DNA from 4 places in the Paenibacillus hebaui genome. Region 1 is predicted to be linked to each of the others. Evidence: riboswitches for the same ligand, from Rfam matches in the RefSeq annotation. Region 1 holds a riboswitch; each other region holds the start of a gene.
The links. A riboswitch is a leader RNA that binds a small molecule or an ion and turns the genes downstream of it on or off. The one in region 1 is predicted to bind thiamine pyrophosphate.
Positions count from the first base shown of each region.

Region 1 (3,411 bases):
ACGACGTAATCGTGTTCGCAATGTTAATTATTGCGCTCCTGACATACATCGATCGTAAAAAGAAGTGACCCGCCACAGGTTGACGGCCTGACGGGTCACTTCATCTGAACTTGCTGCACTCGGAGGAATACCTACCGCAAATGCTGTGCAGGAGTAGCCATTGGCCTGGCTACTCTTATTTGTTTTTTACTTATATTCATTTTATTAAACATCTGTGAGACATTCAACCTAAAGCTGATAAAAATATGTTGTATGGATACTTGTCTTTTAGATAAAGCACATACAATACACCACTAAGCAAAACGGTTCTTCTCCACGATCACAGAGAGGAACGGCTTTTGCACTATTTCAGGCAGCCCAGATTGCGCTTTAATAACGCTTACGATCGCGTCCGATATTCCTCGGCCTTTTCCTGCATGCCCGCAGTTACAGCCTCAGTCTCAGACAATCCTTTGTCCGCGGCAAAAGCACGTATATCCTGCGTAATCCGCATACTGCAGAACTTCGGCCCGCACATGGAGCAAAAATGGGCTTCTTTGGCCCCTTCTGCTGGCAACGTCTCATCATGGTAGGAAAGCGCACGTTCCGGGTCCAACGACAGGTTAAACTGGTCCCGCCAGCGGAACTCGAAGCGCGCTTTGGACAGGGCATCATCCCGGCGCTGCGCGCGTGGATGGCCTTTCGCCAGATCAGCGGCATGAGCAGCGATTTTGTAGGCGATGACGCCTTCGCGCACATCATCCTTGTTGGGCAGGCCCAGATGTTCTTTTGGCGTAACGTAACAAAGCATGGACGTACCGAACCAACCAATCATTGCCGCCCCAATGGCTGAGGTAATGTGATCGTATCCCGGTGCAATATCGGTTGTCAGCGGCCCCAGCGTATAGAACGGCGCCTCTTTGCAAATCTCCATTTGCAGATCGACATTCTCCTTAATCTTGTGCATCGGTACATGCCCAGGACCTTCGATCATGACCTGTACATCATGCTTCCACGCAATCTGCGTGAGTTCCCCGAGTGTAGCCAATTCTGCCATCTGAGCTTCGTCATTGGCATCGTAGATGCTCCCTGGACGCAGTCCATCTCCGAGAGAGAACGCTACGTCATACCTTTTCATAATCTCGCAGATTTCTTCAAAATGGGTGTACAAAAAATTCTCCTGATGATGCGCAAGGCACCATGCTGCCATAATGGACCCGCCGCGTGACACAATGCCCGTCATCCGTTTGGCTGTCATGGGGATGTAACGCAGTAGTACGCCTGCATGGATTGTAAAGTAGTCTACACCCTGCTCCGCCTGCTCAATGAGCGTATCACGATACAACTCCCAGGTCAGCGCCTCGGCTTCGCCATTCACCTTCTCCAGCGCCTGATAGAGCGGCACCGTGCCGATCGGTACAGGCGAATTGCGAATAATCCATTCTCGGGTGGTATGGATGTCCTTGCCTGTGGAAAGATCCATCACCGTATCCGACCCCCAGCGTACGGCCCAGGTCATCTTCTCCACCTCTTCCTCAATGGAGGAAGATACAGCAGAGTTACCGATGTTAGCGTTGATCTTTACGTGAAAATGACGCCCAATCAGCATCGGCTCACTCTCAGGGTGATTGATGTTTGACGGTAAGATCGCTCGACCACTTGCGATCTCCTGCCGCACAAATTCCGGTTCCACACTCTCGCGAATAGCGGCGAACTCCATCTCTGGCGTAATGATCCCCTGCCGGGCATAGTGCATCTGGGTTACACAGCGTCCTGCTTGTCCCCGTAACGGCTTGCCACGCAAGCCTGGATACTCCTCGGCTCCCGCTTTTCTTCCTCCCGGTTTCAGTCCGTTGTCTTCCGGTTTAACCGTTCGTCCCTGGTATGCTTCAACGTCTCCTCGCTCCGTAATCCAGCGGGTACGGAGCGCCGGCAACCCTACCCGAATATCGGCATGAAATTCGGGATCGGTCATCGGTCCGCTCGTATCGTAGACACGCAGCGGCGCATTATGCTCCACCCCTTGGGGAGTATTCGTGTCATGAAGGGCAATCTCACGCTCTGGTACAGCGATATCCGGTCGTGAGCCCTGAATGTATACTTTGCGGCTGCCCGGGAAGGGCTGAACCCGTCCGGCCGCCCCGGTTTCCTTTTCCAACTGCTGATCCTGCTTGTCTTGTCCTATGGTTTGTTCTCCTGTACTCATCGTTCTTTTCTCCTCCTCATTATTGATCGCTTGGTTTGGTTTGCTTGCTTACGCCCCGTCCCAAATCATGCACAACCCAGAAAAGAAAGAGCGATTATACGTCAGAAGATAAGGACATCTCATTACAGGTAACATCGGCAGTTGAGGCAAACTTTATCTATCCAGCTCTGGTAACTCCACCCGTCACTTTGTCCAAAAGCAAAGCAGCTGACATCCGCTTCCGCCTGTTTCCTGTATATAAAAAAGCCGGTTCCCGAAGGAACCGGCTTATGTCCATCACCACTAATGCACCTTATCCAGGCTCCATAGCGGAGTCCATTCATAAGTCACATTATGTGGTGTTCGTGGTCGTATCGCCGATTACTTCCCTACGCTGGTATGATCCAGATCAGGTGCAAAGGGTCCGGAATCTCATGCGATTCCGTCTCAGTCCGGACAATTCGGACTCCCCCAGTAACGTTAACAAGTTGCGACTTGTATGCCGCAGTTCATATTAGATTAAACTGGCCCCCCTGGGCCATCCATTACAGAGTAGCTCAACCGGACCAGAAAAACAACCTTTATATGCCAAATTTAAAGATTAGGATAACATAAGCCCCATTTGCGTGGCTGCTTCCTTCAGCACAGGTGCGTATTCATGCAACGTCTCCTGAGACAACCGGCTAACAGGGCCGGACACTGACAAGGCCGCAGCAATGTTGCCTTTTCGGTCCATGATGGGTACAGAAACCGCAGCAGCTCCCGGCTCACGCTCCTCATAACTTGTCGCATATCCATTCTCCCTAATGTCCTTCATCTGCGCCAAAAACATTTCGGGATCAATGAATACCGGCCACTCCGACCCATTCATCAGCTCTTCCCGATCCTCTTCGGTGGCAAATGCCATGAGCACCTTGCTCGATGCACCCACCGATAGTGGGAGTCGGACACCAACCGGAGCCACGCGGCGAATTGCCTGATCACTCTGCACCGCCTGAATCCGAATCCGCTCACCGCCATCACGCAGGTATAAACTCACCGTCTCGCCCAGTCGATCCCTCAACCGCTCCATCGCAGGAAGAAGCAGAATGGCCGGGTCATCGCTACGTGACATATGGGCAGACAGCTCCCAAATCCGTATGCCAAGTCGATACTTCTCGGTCGCTGCATCCCGGATGACAAATCCTCTATCCTCCAGTGTAGCCATCAGACGATGCACTGTACTTTTATGCAGACCGATCTGACTG
Region 1 covers NZ_CP196836.1:723,167-726,577, reverse strand. The annotation lists gene thiC (phosphomethylpyrimidine synthase ThiC) at 380-2,185, opposite strand; TPP riboswitch at 2,534-2,647, opposite strand; gene ACR32F_RS03240 (IclR family transcriptional regulator) at 2,766-3,411, opposite strand, start outside.

Region 2 (3,411 bases), 3.4 Mb from region 1:
CTGATTCCCGTCCATGCCCGTATAAAATGTGCTTCCTTGATACCAGGAACCCAGCTTGTCGCAGCTGTAAGTAACTTCTGTATTCCCTGAACAGACACTTTCATATCCGTCCTTCCAGGAAGGCTCGTTGCCCCAAGCCACACTTCTCCATTGGCTTTGGGTACAATGTAAATATCTTCTGCATATAACGTTCTGTCAGGCCTATAGCCTGCATCATGAGATGAGAACTGAACCGCTGCAATTTCTCCTTTGACGGGCAAAACAGGCATATTCAGACCCACATGTTTCATCAATTCTTCACCATGCAGCCCTGTAGCAATAATGACGTTCTTGGATGTCATTATTCCAAAGGATGTCTCTATTCCCTGCACACCGTTTATATCCGTATGCAAGCGGACATCCTGTATACCTTCCATCACTCGCGCACCCATTGCCTGAGCCGACTTAGCGTAAGCTTGCGTAAGATGGACAGGAAGAACCTCGCTCTCATAAGGCAAGTAATAAGCACCATAAGTATTCCTGTTTAACCATGCTGCTTCTTGTTGAACGGAGAAACGATCCCACCATATATGCTCTGTAGACAAGATAGAAGATCGATTATTCTTGTAACTGCTGACTTCACTGTATGAACGAAAAGGGGTAATAAATCCATGCTGCTGTAACCCCATTTCCACACCACTGAGTGAGCTGATACGTTCCTTCTGCTCATGAAGTAATTCTCTGCTCTGTCGGGCAAGCTTCGCCATTACAGGTTGAGTGAATTCCTCACTGTCGGCTGCAATCATTCCGGCCGCTGCACATGAAGTCCCCACGGCAATCCGCGAGCGTTCAACCAGCAGTACATCCCGTCCTCTTGTAGCAAGCTCACATGCAATGGCACAACCGATAATTCCTCCGCCTACGATAATGGTTTCTGCATAAAGCTTACTCCGAGTAGCTGCTCCTGCTTTACTTATAGATTCTGCTTCTGGATGATATCCTGAACGATTCCGGCTACGACTTATTGCTGCATCTTTCATCGTCTCATCTCCTTAGTTCAGTTTACTTTTCTGAATCCGCTATCACCTGTCGTAATGAAGCAGCAGCCAGTTCCGGGTTATGGCTCATCCAAATGGTTGAAATCACAGCAGCGCCTTGGGCACCAGCAGATCGAATCGCAGCAATATTTTCCGGTCCAATCCCGCCAATGCCAATTACGGGAATCGATACATTGGAACATATTTCAGCCAATGCCTCCAGTCCTCTTGGTTCGCTATTTGGTTTACTATTTGAGGCATAGACATGTCCGTAAAAGAGATAATTTGCTCCACGTTCTTCTGCAACTTTGGCTTCTTCCAGAGAATGAACCGATACCCCTAGCCGAAGCCGATCCTCTCGATTTAACTCACTAGAATCATAGTCTCGTAGAGCAGCCTGTCCCCAATGCGCACCGCCGAGCAACGGATCTGGAGCAAGCCGCTCTGAGCCATTCATGATAATTTGTTCAGGCGGAACCCCTTGCGACTTCAGGCTTTGTGCCCAGTTCATCCGTTGCTCCAACGTCAGCTGTTTTTCCCGGATGTGAATATAATCCACCCATCGCCATACCTCCTTAGCTGCATTCAGAAAAGAATACCTGTCTCCTCTGCCTTGCGAAACAGCATGCAGCTCGAAGGAAGTTGTCTTCACATGTTCGTGGGATAATGACGTCTCCTTCACCCTCCTTTTGTATGATATAAGCATGATATGAAACAACTACGAAACGCCTACGAAACGACAAAAAAGCCACTCCCATAGGGGAGTGGCCGCGAATTTAAATTCAGGAATCAGCTTGAATGATGACTGCCATGCCGTACTCTATGTAATAGCAACCATGAAATGCATAGTTGTAAGCTTTAACATAGAAACTGCATGCTTCATTCTGAGGCAGGCAAAGCAATCTTCACAATATAAGTGAATTGCTGTCACACTGTCATCAACTGAAACGCGCCACTTCCCTACGCTGGTATGATCCAGATCAGGTGCAAAGGGTCCAGAATCGCATTCTTCCATCTCAGCCGCCTCGCGCGGCCCCCCTAGTGTTCATATGAAGTTGTAGCCTATGTTACCATAGACCCCTTTTTTTGTCACCGTACATTTTCGTTTGTTTCATCGTTCACTCATCACCTAAGGTGGGTTGAGTTGTTCGTTGAATCTATTATTTCTCGGACCAAGCCTCAACATCCCATGTTTTGGTGACCCAGCCCTCGTAAAACTCAGGTTCATGAGATACCAGCAGAACGGTACCTTTGAATTCTTGCAGGGCACGCTTCAACTCCGCTTTTGCCGTAACATCCAGATGGTTGGTTGGCTCATCGAACAAGATCCAGTTACTTTCACGCATCAGAAGTTTGCACAAACGAACTTTGGCTTGTTCTCCACCACTAAGCATGTTCAGCGGACGAGTAATATGTTCATTCTTCAATCCACAACGGGCGAGATGACCCCGAACTTCATTCTGGGTCAGATGGGAGAACTCATTCCATACATCTTCTATCGGAGTAATATTACCCGCCCGCACTTCCTGTTCGAAGTAGGCTGTTTCCAGGTAATCCCCTAGGAAAGTCTTACCACTAAGTGGCTGTATTTTCCCCAGAATGGTCTTGAGCAATGTGGATTTACCTACACCGTTACAGCCGACAATGGCGATTTTCTCACCGCGTTCGATGGTCATTGTCATCTTGGGTAACAGAGCATGTGAATATCCAATTTCAAAATCAATACCCTCGAAGACCGTTTTACTGCTCGCCCGGGCATCTTTGAATTTGAATGTTGGTTTGGCAGCTTCATCTGGACGATCAATCCGTTCAATCTTGCCAAGTTGCTTCTCACGGCTCTTGGCACGACCAGAAGTGGAAGCACGCGCTTTGTTCCGCTGAATGAAATCTTCCTGCTTCTTGATGTACTCCTGCTGTTTCTCATAAGCATCGATATGCTGAGCTTTATTCATATCGGCCATTTCAAGGAATTTGTTATAGTTCGCTGCATAACGCGTTAATTTAGCAAATTCCAGATGATAAATGACGTTGACGACTTCATTCATAAACTCTGTATCATGCGAGATCAGAATGAACGCATAAGGGTAATCCTTCAGGTAACGTATCAGCCACTCTATATGCTCCACATCCAGATAGTTCGTCGGCTCATCCAGCAGAAGAGCAGTAGGTTTCTCCAGCAAAAGCTTTGCCAACAAAACCTTTGTACGCTGACCCCCACTCAGAGAGGCTACATCACGATCAAGTCCGATGGCGGACAAACCAAGACCATTAGCCATCTCTTCCACTTTTACATCAATCAGATAAAAATCACCTTGCTCCAATTGTTCCTGGATATCACCCATCTCTTCCAACAACAATTCAAGCTTGTCCGGATCGGCATCCGCCATTTGATCGG
Region 2 covers NZ_CP196836.1:4,093,345-4,096,755, forward strand. The annotation lists gene thiO (glycine oxidase ThiO) at 1-1,019, opposite strand, end outside; gene ACR32F_RS18075 (thiamine phosphate synthase) at 1,042-1,698, opposite strand; TPP riboswitch at 1,957-2,066, opposite strand; gene ACR32F_RS18080 (ABC-F family ATP-binding cassette domain-containing protein) at 2,177-3,411, opposite strand, start outside.
Region 2: linked by a shared signal. The riboswitch ahead of ACR32F_RS18075 (thiamine phosphate synthase) and the one ahead of thiC (phosphomethylpyrimidine synthase ThiC) in region 1 are both predicted to bind thiamine pyrophosphate.

Region 3 (3,411 bases), 230 kb from region 1:
GTTGTGTACAAGCCTGGGCTTGTACTGGAAGTTCACCAAAGGTGCACGCTGGAGAACCACAACCTAATCCTACCAAATAAGGAAGGTAACAAGAATAATCATTAGGTCAGATGTATAATGACACAGCAAAATCCCTGTCATATCGGCATTTTTGCAACCCATGTCCCTGGATCAATATGCTGATATCAACCTCAGGTATGCTAATTTGTAACGTGCGGTACCCCTAGCTTTAATTCCCTATAATAAAGAAAGACCACTACATCTGTCTCCAAATGTGTGATCTTGAATCGCTTCAGGCTGACTGAGGTAAGATGCTTAGGCTCCAAACCGCTGGCGATATCCGCATTTCCGACATAATTCCTCCACCGCTTCCCGTTTGGAGAAACCATAGAACAGATTGTTGGCTCTTTCGCCGTCCACAATCTCCGAGAAAGACTTCTCGTGAACGTTGCCCAGGTTAATTACCCCCTCACCATCAAGACAGCATGGAACGACCGTTCCATCCACAAGCACTGCCGCCTGACTGCGAAGCGCGTGACAGAAGCCCTTGCCGTCATCTTCGGGGGCATCCAGACTCGGCCACTGAAATTCATGATCCTGATTCAGGTACACATTTGGAGCAATCTTGACACCACTGCCCGGTACCACCTTTTCCTCAATGCGGAAATCCAGGTTGAACTCCCGTTCAAGGACTTCAAGCGTTTCCCGGTTTCGGCTCATCTGGGCATTTGTAAAGTTATCCTGTGTCAGATTCCAGAGTCGGAATGAAATAATGACATTGTGCTTCACGGCTTCACGGACAAAAGACAATACGTTGCCCAAATAGCCCTCACGATCTGTTGAACCTTCATGCCCATCAAAGCTGTGTAAGGAGAAGTTCATCTGGCGCAGTGCCGGCTTGCCGAGCAATTTATGTTGGGTCTTGGGCAATAACGTGCCATTGGTCGTAATATTGACCTTGAACCCTTTTTCATGCGCTGAATCCAGTAACAGATCAATTTTGGGATGAAGCAATGGTTCACCTTTGACGTGCAAATAAATATGTTTGGTATGGGGTTTAATCTGATCCAATATATTGTTGAAGACTTCAGGGTCAATGAAATTTTTAGCTCGTTTGGTCTGCGGACAGAAACTGCATGCCAGATTACATATACTTGTGATCTCAATATATACTTTCTTGAACGTTTTCAACTCAGGGTCCCCATTCTGCTTGGGAGGGAGAACAGTCCCACCCGCATTTGTGATCCGGCCAATATGCGCCACCACTATTATATCGGGTTAGGGAGCCGAGGTAAATTTCCTTTCTAATTTTCTAACAAATGCGAGAGTTCTCGTTATGGTTCCCAAGCGGTGATTCCCTCTTTACAGTTCACATCCATGTGATATATGCTGAATACACAACTGCATATTTTGAACATTTGCACTAGGGGAGCCTTACGGCTGAGACGAATTGAACGATTCGGACCCTTTGAACCTGATCTGGATCATACCAGCGGAGGGAAGTGGAGCGGCCTTTTAAGTAAGCGGGGTTTTCTCATTTTGTTGAGAAGATCAACGACGGATATAACTTACAGACCCACTCATTTCTCCGGAAATGGGTGGGTCTTTTTGTATTTCTTTTGCAGATGTTAGAGACAAACGGTCCATTATGCTCCTGGTACCCAAATGCAGTACATACCATCTCTAGGTTACACAGGAGAAAGGAGCCTTCGCAGATCAAGGTCTGGATGTCGAAATCCTAATGCCTGCTGATACGAATTTCAAAAAAGGAGGAACTTATATGTCTTATCTGGAACGTGTTCGCACTCAAAATCCACTGGTACACAACATCACCAATCTGGTCGTTGCTCCCTTTACAGCCAATGGCCTGCTCGCACTTGGTGCGTCCCCATTTATGGCTTACGCATATGAAGAAGTTGCTGATGTTGCCAAGATATCTGGGGCGGTTGTCCTGAACATCGGCACGCTGGATGAAAGGGTGGTTCAATCCATCCGACTCGCGGGTCAATCTGCCAATGCAAATAACGTACCTGTTGTGCTCGATCCGGTCGGAGCTGGCGCAACCATGTATCGTACGGAAACCGTCCAGATGCTCATTCGTGAGCTTCGCCTCACGGTACTGCGAGGCAATGTGGCGGAAGTCGCCAATGTCATCGGTGAGCGCTGGAGCATCAAAGGTGTGGATGCAGGTCACGGCGAGGGTGACCGGATCGGAATTGCGGAGCGAGCAGCGCAGAAACTCGGCTGTGTTGTGGTTATCACTGGAAGAGAAGATATCATTACCGATGGACAAACCACATCTCTCACGAGTAATGGACATGCCCTGCTCACTCAGGTTACTGGTGCAGGCTGCCTGCTCAGCTCGGTTATCGGTGCTTTTGTAGCCATAGCCGAATCGGGGGACGATTTGCTCAGCAGCGTTGTTGAAGCACTTGCTTTCTATGGCGTGGCAGCAGAAATTGCGGCAGAGCATACCGCCCATCAGGGGCCGGGCAGCTTCCAGATTGAATTGTTGAACCAACTGGCTCAAGTGACACCTGACATCTTGGCGCAGCGGGCACAACTTCGCCAGATCAGCGGGGGTGTACAATGAGTATCGCTCAAGCGTTAACGATTGCAGGCTCGGATAATGGAGGCGGGGCCGGAATTCAGGCTGACCTAAAAACATTTCAGGAGCTCGGCGTGTATGGCATGACCGTCATTACAGCAATTGCTGCCCAAAATACAACAGGTGTACAGGGTGTTTTTCCCATCCCTTACGAGGGTATCGCTCAACAGTTGGATTCGACCGGGGAGGATTTCCAGCCCACGGCGGTGAAGACAGGCATGCTCTACAGCACCGAGATTATACGGCTGGTCGCTGAGAAGTGGCAGCAATTCAACTGGTCTAATCTGGTTATCGATCCGGTTATGGTTGCCAAAGGCGGTGCCCCGCTGCTCCAGCAGGAAGCTGTACAGGCGTTGGTTACGGAGCTTTTGCCGCATGCTCTGATCACAACACCCAATATTCCGGAAGCGGAACTGCTTACCGGGATGTCCATTACGAATCTGAGTCAACGGGAAGAAGCCGCAAGACGGATTGTACAGATGGGCTCGACGTATGCTTTGGTCAAAGGAGGCCATGCTGAGGGAAGTGGTATGATTGTGGATGTGCTCTATGATGGACAGTCTTTTCATTATCTGGAGCATGTTCGTGTCGTGACTCGCCATACCCATGGAACAGGATGCACGTATTCTGCAGCCATCACAGCCGAACTTGCCAAAGGTCTTCCTGCTCTGGCTACCGTCACGACCGCGCGAGCATTCATTCAGGCAGCCATTGAAGATGAGCTGGGGATTGGGGCCGGACATGGGCCGACGAATCATTTTGCTTATCAGCGCAGACAGCGTGGTGAGCAGTGATGCGCCCTT
Region 3 covers NZ_CP196836.1:953,945-957,355, reverse strand. The annotation lists gene ACR32F_RS04250 (radical SAM/SPASM domain-containing protein) at 316-1,191, opposite strand; TPP riboswitch at 1,416-1,518, shown strand; gene thiM (hydroxyethylthiazole kinase) at 1,781-2,593, shown strand; gene thiD (bifunctional hydroxymethylpyrimidine kinase/phosphomethylpyrimidine kinase) at 2,590-3,402, shown strand; gene thiE (thiamine phosphate synthase) at 3,402-3,411, shown strand, end outside.
Region 3: linked by a shared signal. The riboswitch ahead of thiM (hydroxyethylthiazole kinase) and the one ahead of thiC (phosphomethylpyrimidine synthase ThiC) in region 1 are both predicted to bind thiamine pyrophosphate.

Region 4 (3,411 bases), 260 kb from region 1:
TTTGTTCTTTCTTTGTTGTTGGCAATTCTCTCATCCTCTCTGTTTACTCTGACAATTATAAAGATCATGGATGCCCCCACATAAGTGAACATTCTGTGAACTCCATAATTATTGGAAAGTATCTCTTGTTCGTTTTCACAGTGCCAAAATCCCTATTTGACATCCCCAATTTATCGCCCTATCATATCCCTTAAAATGGTAGAAACGAACCAACGGACGATAAGGAGGATTTGGAATATGAGTTTTCAAAAGCGCATTGACCACGTCGGCATTGCCGTTCGTGATCTGGAGACCACGCTCCGTTTCTATACGGAGATTGTTGGTCTTGAATTGAAAGATCGGGTGACCCATACAAATGGGGTCATTCAGCTCGCTTTTCTCGGCTTCAATGGAAGCGACGAGACCGAGATTGAGTTGATTCAGGGATATAGCGACAAGCTGCCTTCCGAAGGAACGGTGCACCATTTTGCCATCCATGTTGATGATCTTGATGCTGAGTATGAACGTATCCAGGCAACCGAAGCCAAGTTTATCGACGGAGAGATGATTACACTGCCTAACGGTTATCGTTATTTCTTTATTTATGGACCAGAGAAGGAATGGATTGAATTTTTCCAGCGTCAATGAAGAACATGAAGATAAACCAGCATTATAGGCAGAGAATCTGCATGCAGAATTGGAGCTGATGTATGAATATTTTAATTACTGGAGCAGCCGGGAAAATCGGAAGAGACTTGTCCCACTATTTATCAGAAGCATTCCATCTGCGTATAACCGATCTGAATATCGATAGACTGAATGAGTATCAAGATACACGCCATGAGATTATCGCACTTGATGTGACGGAGCCAGAAGCCTGCCGGAAAGCATGTGAAGGTATGGATATCGTTGTACATCTGGCTGGGGACCCATCCCCGCATGCCGGATTCTATGAATCCCTACTGGATATCAATATCAAAGGTACATTTAACGTGCTCCGTGCCGCCAAGGATCAGGGCGTGCGAAGAGTCATTCTGGCGAGTAGCGCACAGACAATTGAAGGGTATCCTATCGATGCCCAGATCTATCCCGACATGCCGACACAACCACGTAATTTGTATGGGGTTAGCAAATGTTTTGGCGAATCACTCGCTTCCTACTTTGCTTATACTGAGAGCTTACAAAGTGTTGCAATACGCATAGGGGCATATGATGATTTTCAACCGGATGGGCCACCGCTGGAGGCGCGTGATATGAGTGCTTATATTAGTCCGACTGACCTGTGTGATTTGGTGTACAAAGCGATCACGACTGAAGAACTCGAACCGTTCACCATTCTACATGGCATCTCGAATAATCGTTTCAAACGATTAAATCTGGAATCAACGAAAAAACAGATCGGCTATGACCCAAAATCCGATGCTTTTGCACTCAGTCAGATCCCCCTATACGATACGCCACGATAAATGGTTATAAGGCCGTTATTCACGTATAACGGCCTCTTTTCTTTACGGCACATACCTCCATTGCCCCATCCAGTTCCTGACTGGACATGCATGGCCCTCTGGCCTATAATAACACCTAGTAATGCCCGTAACTTCATAGTTTCCCAGGGGAGTCGGAATTGGCCGGCTGAGAGTGTATCCCACCAAGATACTGACCCTTAGACCTGATCTGGATCATGCCAGCGTAGGAATCGGAGTATATCGAATTGGCGCAGCCTCTTTGCTGAGTGCCACACCTCTAACGCCTGCACGCGTCCCGGATTACCGGGGCGCTTTTTTATGTTCTTTTGTCTAGCGAGAGCTAAAAAAGTGACGTCATCCGGATCATAGCTGGTATAAATCTGTCGATTTATGCAAGATGCTTGGATATGAAGCCAAGGAGTACCCCGTGCCACTGGCCGGACAACATGAAGGAGAGAATCAAAGATGACATGGCGTAAAATGACAGGACTACTACTCTTATGTGTGACACTGATTGCCATAACCGCTTGCGGTGGCAAGGAAGCAGCACCCACGGAACAGAACGGCAGCAGCAACACTGAAAATAGCAGTGGAGGTGACAACGCAGCCCTCAAGGATATTAAAGTGGTGCTGGACTGGACACCAAACACGAATCATACCGGCCTGTATGCGACCGTAGCTCAAGGTTTTTATAAAGCCGAAGGTTTAAATGTAGAGATTGTACAGCCAGGTGCCGGAGGCGCGGATACCATGGTTGCTTCGAACGAAGTACCCTTTGGCGTAAGCTATCAGGAAAGTGTGACCCAAGCCCGTACACAGGGCGTTCCACTTGTCTCGATTGCAGCGGTCATTCAACATAATACGTCCGGATTCGCCGCTCCAACGGATCGGAATATTAAGTCACCCAAAGATTTCGAAGGCAAAACCTACGGCGGCTGGGGCTCCCCGGTTGAGGAAGCCGTGATGCAGTCCATTATGGAAGGCGAAGGTGCCGATGTGTCCAAAGTGAAAAATATTAATATGGGCGACGCGGACTTTTTTACCGCAGTAAAACGTGATATCGACTTTGCCTGGATCTTCTACGCCTGGACTGGCATTGAAGCCGAACTGCGCGGAGAACCAATCGACATGCTGTATGTGAAAGATTATTCCGAAGCACTGGACTACTACACTCCTGTGTTAGTAACGAATGAAAAGACGATTCAGAACGATCCAGAGCTGGTTAAAGCGTTCTTAAAAGCCACTTCCAAAGGGTATCAATATGCGATTGAACATCCCGAAGACGCTGCCAACATTCTGATCAAGGCCGTACCGGATCTGGATAAGGACCTTGTACTCGCAAGCCAGAAGTGGCTGAGTCCGAAATATCAGGATGATGCACCGCGCTGGGGCGAACAGAAGCAGGAAGTATGGAAGAATTACACGAATTGGATGTTTAGCAAAAAACTGCTTGATGAGCAGGTTGATGTGTCCAAAGCGTATACGAACGAATTTTTACCTCAATAATAATTGTTTAAGTTGAACTTTTTTACACAAACGAAGAGTGCAGAACCCATCTGAAGAAGCGAAGCGCTCACCTAAAAGCTTTCTGAAAGAAAGCTTCTTCGGAAGCATATGCTATCCCCGAATTTCCTCCATTAAAATTTATTAAAGAAATCCGGGGATAACAGTGATCGGAAGAGGGTACTGCAATCGGAGTGTTAAGTGTAAAGCTGGTTCAACTCATGCAACTTAACCCGAAAGGAACCGTGATCTCTCATGGCAAGTACATTACTCAGCATTCAGGTCATTCCCAAAACGCCGAATGGCGAAAACTCCTACCCCTACGTCGATCGTGCCATCGAAGTGATTCAGCAGTCTGGCTTAAAATATCAGGTTAACCCACTCGATACTACAATGGAGGGAGAACTGGAGGAGCTGCTTGAGGTTGTCCGTAAAATGCACGAGGTTCTCGTGGAAGCGGGCA
Region 4 covers NZ_CP196836.1:461,814-465,224, reverse strand. The annotation lists gene ACR32F_RS02155 (hypothetical protein) at 1-25, opposite strand, end outside; gene ACR32F_RS02150 (VOC family protein) at 238-627, shown strand; gene ACR32F_RS02145 (NAD-dependent epimerase/dehydratase family protein) at 690-1,445, shown strand; TPP riboswitch at 1,581-1,693, shown strand; gene ACR32F_RS02140 (ABC transporter substrate-binding protein) at 1,911-2,951, shown strand; gene ACR32F_RS02135 (MTH1187 family thiamine-binding protein) at 3,204-3,411, shown strand, end outside.
Region 4: linked by a shared signal. The riboswitch ahead of ACR32F_RS02140 (ABC transporter substrate-binding protein) and the one ahead of thiC (phosphomethylpyrimidine synthase ThiC) in region 1 are both predicted to bind thiamine pyrophosphate.